DNA from 3 places in the Chryseobacterium sp. WG23 genome. Region 2 is predicted to be linked to each of the others. Evidence: riboswitches for the same ligand, from Rfam matches in the RefSeq annotation. Region 2 holds a riboswitch; each other region holds the start of a gene.
What was found. Region 2 has a riboswitch for cobalamin ahead of MP477_RS11060 (T9SS type A sorting domain-containing protein). Riboswitches for the same ligand answer to the same signal wherever they lie in the genome.

Region 1 (2,273 bases), on a different contig from region 2:
TATGGACTGGGTTTTCTTAGGTAAAAGAAATTCAGACGGAACCTTTAATTATGACGGCACTAAAATAGAAGTGTACATTTCACCTTTATAAGGAGCCTAGACAGAAACAATTTTAATAAACTGTTTCTGTCTTATTTTTATTTCTTTTTCTCCTGAAACAACAGGAATTCACCCATTTATTCCTTTATTTTCTCCAAATACCTGTTACCCGCTAAAAACGATTGTACTCAAAATTGTACTCAAAAATATCAGATTGTTAAGCCATGGGTATTTTTTACTTCTGCCATTACAAACGTACTGTGCGTACTTCCGATAGAATCTACAGAACCCAGTGTATTGAATACAAAATCCTGATAATGTTTCATATCCCGGACCTGAACTTTCAGCAGGAAATCAAAATCTCCGGAAATATTATAACATTCTGCCACTTCTTCTATTTCCAGAATTTCATTAACGAAATCATAGCCTACAGAACGGTCATGAATTTTCAGCTTGATCTGGCAGAAAACGGTAAAACCCCGGTTAAGTTTATCCGGATCAAGAACCGCAGCATATTTTTTCACATAGCCTTCCTGTTCCAGACGTTTCACCCTTTCAAAAACAGGAGAAGGGGAAAGATTAATTTCTTTGGCAAGCTCCTTAACGGTAAGTTTTGCATTTTTCTGAAGCAGTCTCAGCAGCTGTATATCTTTGGTATCAAGATGTTCCACAGGATATTATTCTTTTTAGTATTAATTTTATTCAAAATTACAGAATTATATTCTTTTAAAATAAAATCATACAGATTTATTTACTTTATTTAAAACTAATTATTATTCGTTTATTCTGTATTTGTAAATTTACACAAAATTAAAATCTTTTATTAGCACAGATAGAAAATGTAATTGATAAGAATAGTTCTTTACAGATACTTCATCAAACAGGAGAGGTTTTACGTAAGGTAAATTAATAGGGAATCGTGTGCAAATCACGAGCTGTCGCGCAACTGTAAGTAACATACCAAAGGGTTCTGTCCTTGTGATCCACTGCCTAAGCGGGAAGGACGACAGAAACTGTTACAAGTCAGGAGACCTGCCTTTACTGAATTGACAATGCTTTCGCGGTCTGAAGCTTTGGGTCATACAGATGATATACTTTTTAGTACGTTTTTCCAAGAGTAAAACGGAACTGTCAGGTATGCATTATTTCCCAAAAAAATCTTACCGGCAAAAGCATTACGAAGCATTCAAAGAGCTTTTAAAAATAAGTTTAATTAAAAGTTTAAAAAAAATGCAAACGCACATTCTTGGCTATCCGCGAATTGGTAGCAAAAGAGAACTCAAAAAAGCCTGCGAGCAATATTGGTCAGGCAAAATCCTTTTGGAAGAACTTCTTACTACAGGAAGGAATATCTGCAATCACAATTGGAATATTCAGAAGGAGGCAGGGATAGACCTTATTCCATGTAATGATTTTTCCTATTATGATCAGGTACTGGATATGAGCTTAATTGTAGGTGCTATTCCGGTACGTTATCATGAAGTAGCCCTTAAAAAAAATAATTCAGAGCTGGATCTGTACTTTGCGATGGCCAGAGGATACCAGAAAGACGGGCTGGATATCACGGCCATGGAAATGACAAAATGGTTTGATACCAATTATCATTATATTGTTCCTGAATTTTATAAAAATCAGCAGTTTACACTGACTTCCGACAAAATATTCAACGAGTTTGCGGGAGCTAAACAAGCAGGAATTAATGCCAAGCCGGTACTCATCGGACTTGTTTCTTATCTTCTTTTAGGAAAGGAAAAAGAAGAGGGATTTGATAAACTGGATCTTGCCAAAAACCTTCTTCCGGTATACACTGAAATCTTAACAAAACTTCAGGATCAGGGTGCTCAATGGATTCAGTTTGATGAGCCGTTTTTAACTTTAGATATAACAGAGAAAGCAAAAGAAACCTACCAGTACGTTTACCGGGAACTTAGAAAACAATTCCCACTGCTAAAATTCATCGTTGCGACCTATTTCGATGGATTGAAAGACAATGCATCTCTTGCTGTGTCACTTCCTGCAGACGTTCTGCATATAGACCTGGTGAGAAATCCTGAGCAGCTGGCAGATATTTTACATGCTGTTCCTGAAAACCTAAGCCTGTCATTAGGAGTAGTAGACGGAAGAAATATCTGGAAAAATGAGTATGAAAAATCTTTGGCTTTCATTAAAAAAGCTATTGAAAAACTCGGTACAGAAAGAATTTTTGTGGCTCCGTCATGTTCATTGCTTCATTC
Region 2 (2,273 bases):
TTCCATCCGGAGCTGCCACAATACTTTCACTGTCCAGACCATATGTATCTGTTCCTAACATATTTCCTGAAGCATCATAGGCTACTTCACCGGTACTTCCCATTCCTATAGGATTTGGAAGTCCTGTGATAGGCTGGCCTGAAGGGTTTTTAAGTTTAATATATTGAATGACCTCGATATTACCTTCTGCATTGATTTTAAAATGCATAATCGTTGGGGTAAAATTAGGGACAAGAAATTTTTTACCGCTTAAGTAATCTGTATTCGGACCACGGTCTGTAATGACATAAAATTCTCCTTTTCTTGTAGGATGTGCCGCTGCTCCGGATCCAAATCCTCCGTTGATCACATCTACTCCATTGATAGTAGCCAATTTTGAAAAAGCAAATTCCTGCGGAAGCTTAGAATAATTAATCTCCTGGTTACTGGTGATGTCATCATCTTTACAGGATGCCAGCGCCATTAACACAAATGCGGATAGTAGCAGTCTTTTCATATTCTCTTTTATGGCTGCGAAAATATAAATTGATTGTAAACTGATCTTGAATATAATGATAATTGTATTTTAACAATGGAGCCATGAAAATGAATTTAATATAAACAGTAAAACTTTTGGTTTAAATCCGAAAACCTAACAACATCTTCAATTTGATTATCAATTCAAAAAAACATAGCATTAAAAACCATTCAGCTTCAGGGAAAATATAAAAACTAAAAGATAATTCACAAAACAGGACTCAAAAATTTATATGATATATTTGCGGCGTTTTAAGGTTGAACACTGTTCATTAATAGGGAATCAAGTGAGAATAAAATTTAATTCTTGAGCTGTACCCGCAACTGTAAGCTGTTTTACTTATAGCAAAATACAACCACTGGATACTGATCCGGGAAGGTGTGCTATAGGATGCAAGCCAGGAGACCTGCCTTATCCATTGTCACTTCAGGATCGTGATTATTGTCACTTTTCTTAAGTAAGTTTCGGGAATAAAACTTTAATTTAATTATATCATGAGAAAAATCTATTTTTTTTTCTTACTGCTTTTTATGCAGTTTTTGTCTGCCCAATTTACAGAGAACGACATTAAGTTTTGGGTAGGAACAGGTTCAAAGAAAGCCTATTTCATTGCAGATTTTAACGATAATAATTCTCTTGCTTCTTATGCATGGGGGTACCGTTTTGATGCGGATGGTTTACTGATGGAAGACATGATCAACGCTATTGTAGCTGCAGAACCTCAAATGGAGATTGATATTCCTTCAGGTTTTCTTCAAAGCTTTCATTATAATCATCATACGCCGGATATTGATGACAGCTGGATCCCATGGTCCGGAGCCAGCGCAGGAAATATGACATGGAACAACGGCCCGGGTTATACACCTCTGACTGATGGAAAATGGTACGGAATTACTTATGGAATTGATGATGCTGACACTCCGCCTTCTACACCTGTTGCGGCATACAGCTCACAATGGTATGTTCCCTCTCAGATTACCAACTGGATAGGAACAGGAAGTAATAAAAGCCTGGTAGTGGTTGATTTTGGAACCAATCAGTCAAACGGAAATGCAGATTCTTTTGTGTTTGGAATTAAATATAACGGAAGCATCACAGCCGAGCAGGCCTTACAGCTGATCCGGTCTCAAGCCTCTTATTTTAATTTCACCTCATCAAACAGCCAGATTTCTGCTCTTTCATTGAATAATTTTACAGGAAACGCCACAGTGGCAGACAGCTGGAAATTATATAAAGGAAAAGACCTCTCAAGCTGGCAAAAGAAGTCTGACCTTTCCCAGATTCAGTTAGCCAACAATGACTGGATGGGTATAAGTTTCGGACAGAGAAGACCATTTACCCCTACGGAAGCAGCCGATTCTATGCTGGGAGTTTCTTCTGTCACAAAGAAAAAATTCAGTATTCATCCTAATCCTGCAAATGATTTTATCCAGATCGAATCCATTGAAAAATATAAAGAAATAAATATCTACTCTTCTTTAGGCCAAAAAGTAATCACTTCCCAAGCCACAAAAATTGATATTCATTCTTTGAATTCAGGTGTTTATTTTGTTGAGATAAAGACAGCAGATACTTCAACCATCCATAAGATCATCAAGAAGTAGAACATCCTATGTGAAATGCTTTTTTCATACAATGATAAAACAAAAAAACGCACCGTATTGGTGCGTTTTTTCCGATTTCCAGCATCGATTATTTTTTCTCTGTTGATCTCTGTAAAACCTCATCTACCATTCCGTAGCCTTTAGCTTCTTCA
Region 3 (2,273 bases), on a different contig from region 2:
TCAAATTCAAGCTGCGACTCTACTCCATAAGACTCTACCCTACTGGTATTACTAGCTCCATAATACCCGGAAATTGTTGGAAGCCACCGGATCATATCACGGATATTCATATAGTAAGGAGCTATAGATAATTTAAAATTTCCTAATTTAAACTGGTTACTCCATTCAAACTGGTAGGAAGTTTCCGGTTTTAAATTCAGATTTCCTCCCGGTGTCCAGTAGAGGTCATTAAATGAAGGAGCTCTGAAGTTTCTTGAAACACTTAGCCCTACATCATACCATTGGGTGGCATTCCATTTTCCTGAAAAAGAAAATAAGACCGGTGATTTAAAGTCTTCTACAAAATCTTTCTTGATTCCGGCTTCAAACCGTAAGTCTTTGATAGGAAAATAACGAAGTAATCCGGCAATAGACCCGGCATTTCTGCTGATATCACCTATTTTTGAGCTTCCCTCTCCCTTACCTTTATTCACTTGAAATTCTCCGATAATATTGATATTCCATTTTGAATTGAGGAAGTAATTGAAATCATTTTTCAAAATATAATTCTTTCCGGCACCTCCACTGGTTTCCGGTTCTGCAATATCTCCAAAATACTGAAAATTTTCCTCAGTATAGGCTGCTTTAAATGAATTGCTGAAACGCGTGGTATTCCAATCCCAGGCCATCAGGTTTCTGAAATTCTGGGTATGATACTTTGTCTTGGTTTCCAGATCACCAAAACGAACAGGATAATGCTGTTTTCCGTTAAAAGTCTCTGATATCCATGAGATCTGATGATGGGGAGCAATTTTATAAGCTACTGCTATATTGAAATTGGTATTGTAATACTTTCCGTTGTCATTCGTATACTTCTTTCCGCCCGCTTCTTCTACTTCATAATCATTCTGGCTTATAGAATGGCTTCCGGAAACTTTAAAGCTGAACTTATCATTGCTGTAAGAACCTTTAACAACATTATTATAAGTATTAAAAGATGCAAATTCTGAAAACAGAGCAGCATGGAAACCTTTATTAAAATCAAGGCTGCTATTCAAATGAATACTTCCCCCAATGGCGCCACTGCCATAAATAACACTACCTCCACCAGGTTTAATTCCGATCTGGTCATATCCAAACAAAGCCATATTATTGATATCTCCCTGTCCTAAAAAACTGGAGTTAATATTAATTCCATTCCATACAAAAGCAGTCTGCTGGGCGGTAGTTCCCCTGAAAGAAGGTGAAGAAACGGCACCACGCCCATTTTCTTTGATATACACAGGAGATTGAAATCTCAGTAATTCGGAAAGGTTGGCAGAATTTTTTTCAGCATCTTCATTGGTAATATTCGTTACATGATGAAAGAGCTTTACTTTGTTTATCTGGCTGTCGAATACATAAATAGTATCTAAGGCCTTCTCTTGTCCAAAAAGAAAGCAGCCATAAGACGAAAAAAGCAGTACTAAAGATCTTTTTATATCCATACTAATTTACTCTTCCTCCGAAAGCAATATATATTTTGATTATTATTCTGGCAGGTCTCCTGACTTTCGCCTTCTGTACCTTCCCGTTTTTACACAGTGGTTTTTTACAGAAACTTTTGTTGCGATTTACAGTTGCGGGGACAGTCCGGGAGTTCCACCCGATTCCCTTTTCATTCCAATATATTGGAAACCATAATTTTTGCAAAGATAGCTTTTTAAATGTATTAGACAAAAAGTGAAATAACAGGTAAAAAATTACGTCTTATTCATAAGTATTAGAAAATCCTGTACAGCAACCGGCCTTGATGAATACTATAAAAATAAAAGCTGCCTCCAATAGTTGAAAGCAGCCATTTATATATACTGATGTTGTTTGATTATTTCCCCATCACTTCTGTAATCGGATTTCCAACATTTCCACTTGGAAACTGGATTTTCAATAAAGAAGAAACCGTAGGTGCAATATCTGTCATGTGGTATTCTTTATTGCTTTCTCCCTGCTGAACTCCCCAACCCATAAAAATCAATGGAATATGGGAATCATAAGAGTTCCAAACACTGTGTGTAGTTCCTGTTTTAGAATAAGGAGGAAGCATAGAGTCATGAGAAATCAACTGGATATCTCCGCTTCTCTGTCTGTTGATCCCATTGATAATTCTTTGTTTGATAGGCTCCGGAATACTGGCTTCCTGAACTCTGTCTACAGAAACAGCATATAAAACAGTAGGATCTTTTTCAAGTTCTTTTACCGCAAAATTTCTCACATCATCCAGCTCAAGTTTAGTATCTGCCAATACTTTTCTGTCA

Region 1: it holds a riboswitch for cobalamin, as region 2 does, so the genes downstream of both, metE (5-methyltetrahydropteroyltriglutamate--homocysteine S-methyltransferase) here and MP477_RS11060 (T9SS type A sorting domain-containing protein) in region 2, are expected to answer to the same signal.
Region 3: it holds a riboswitch for cobalamin, as region 2 does, so the genes downstream of both, MP477_RS19615 (TonB-dependent siderophore receptor) here and MP477_RS11060 (T9SS type A sorting domain-containing protein) in region 2, are expected to answer to the same signal.

Annotation. Positions count from the first base shown of each region.
Region 1 is NZ_JALCZE010000001.1:194,148-196,420, forward strand. Features, by position in the region: gene MP477_RS00885 (hypothetical protein) at 1-91, shown strand, start outside; gene MP477_RS00890 (Lrp/AsnC family transcriptional regulator) at 249-710, opposite strand; cobalamin riboswitch at 910-1,094, shown strand; gene metE (5-methyltetrahydropteroyltriglutamate--homocysteine S-methyltransferase) at 1,270-2,273, shown strand, end outside.
Region 2 is NZ_JALCZE010000006.1:161,462-163,734, reverse strand. Features, by position in the region: gene MP477_RS11065 (esterase-like activity of phytase family protein) at 1-496, opposite strand, end outside; cobalamin riboswitch at 755-946, shown strand; gene MP477_RS11060 (T9SS type A sorting domain-containing protein) at 1,048-2,121, shown strand; gene clpP (ATP-dependent Clp endopeptidase proteolytic subunit ClpP) at 2,210-2,273, opposite strand, start outside.
Region 3 is NZ_JALCZE010000014.1:39,432-41,704, forward strand. Features, by position in the region: gene MP477_RS19615 (TonB-dependent siderophore receptor) at 1-1,466, opposite strand, end outside; cobalamin riboswitch at 1,498-1,676, opposite strand; gene pafA (alkaline phosphatase PafA) at 1,844-2,273, opposite strand, start outside.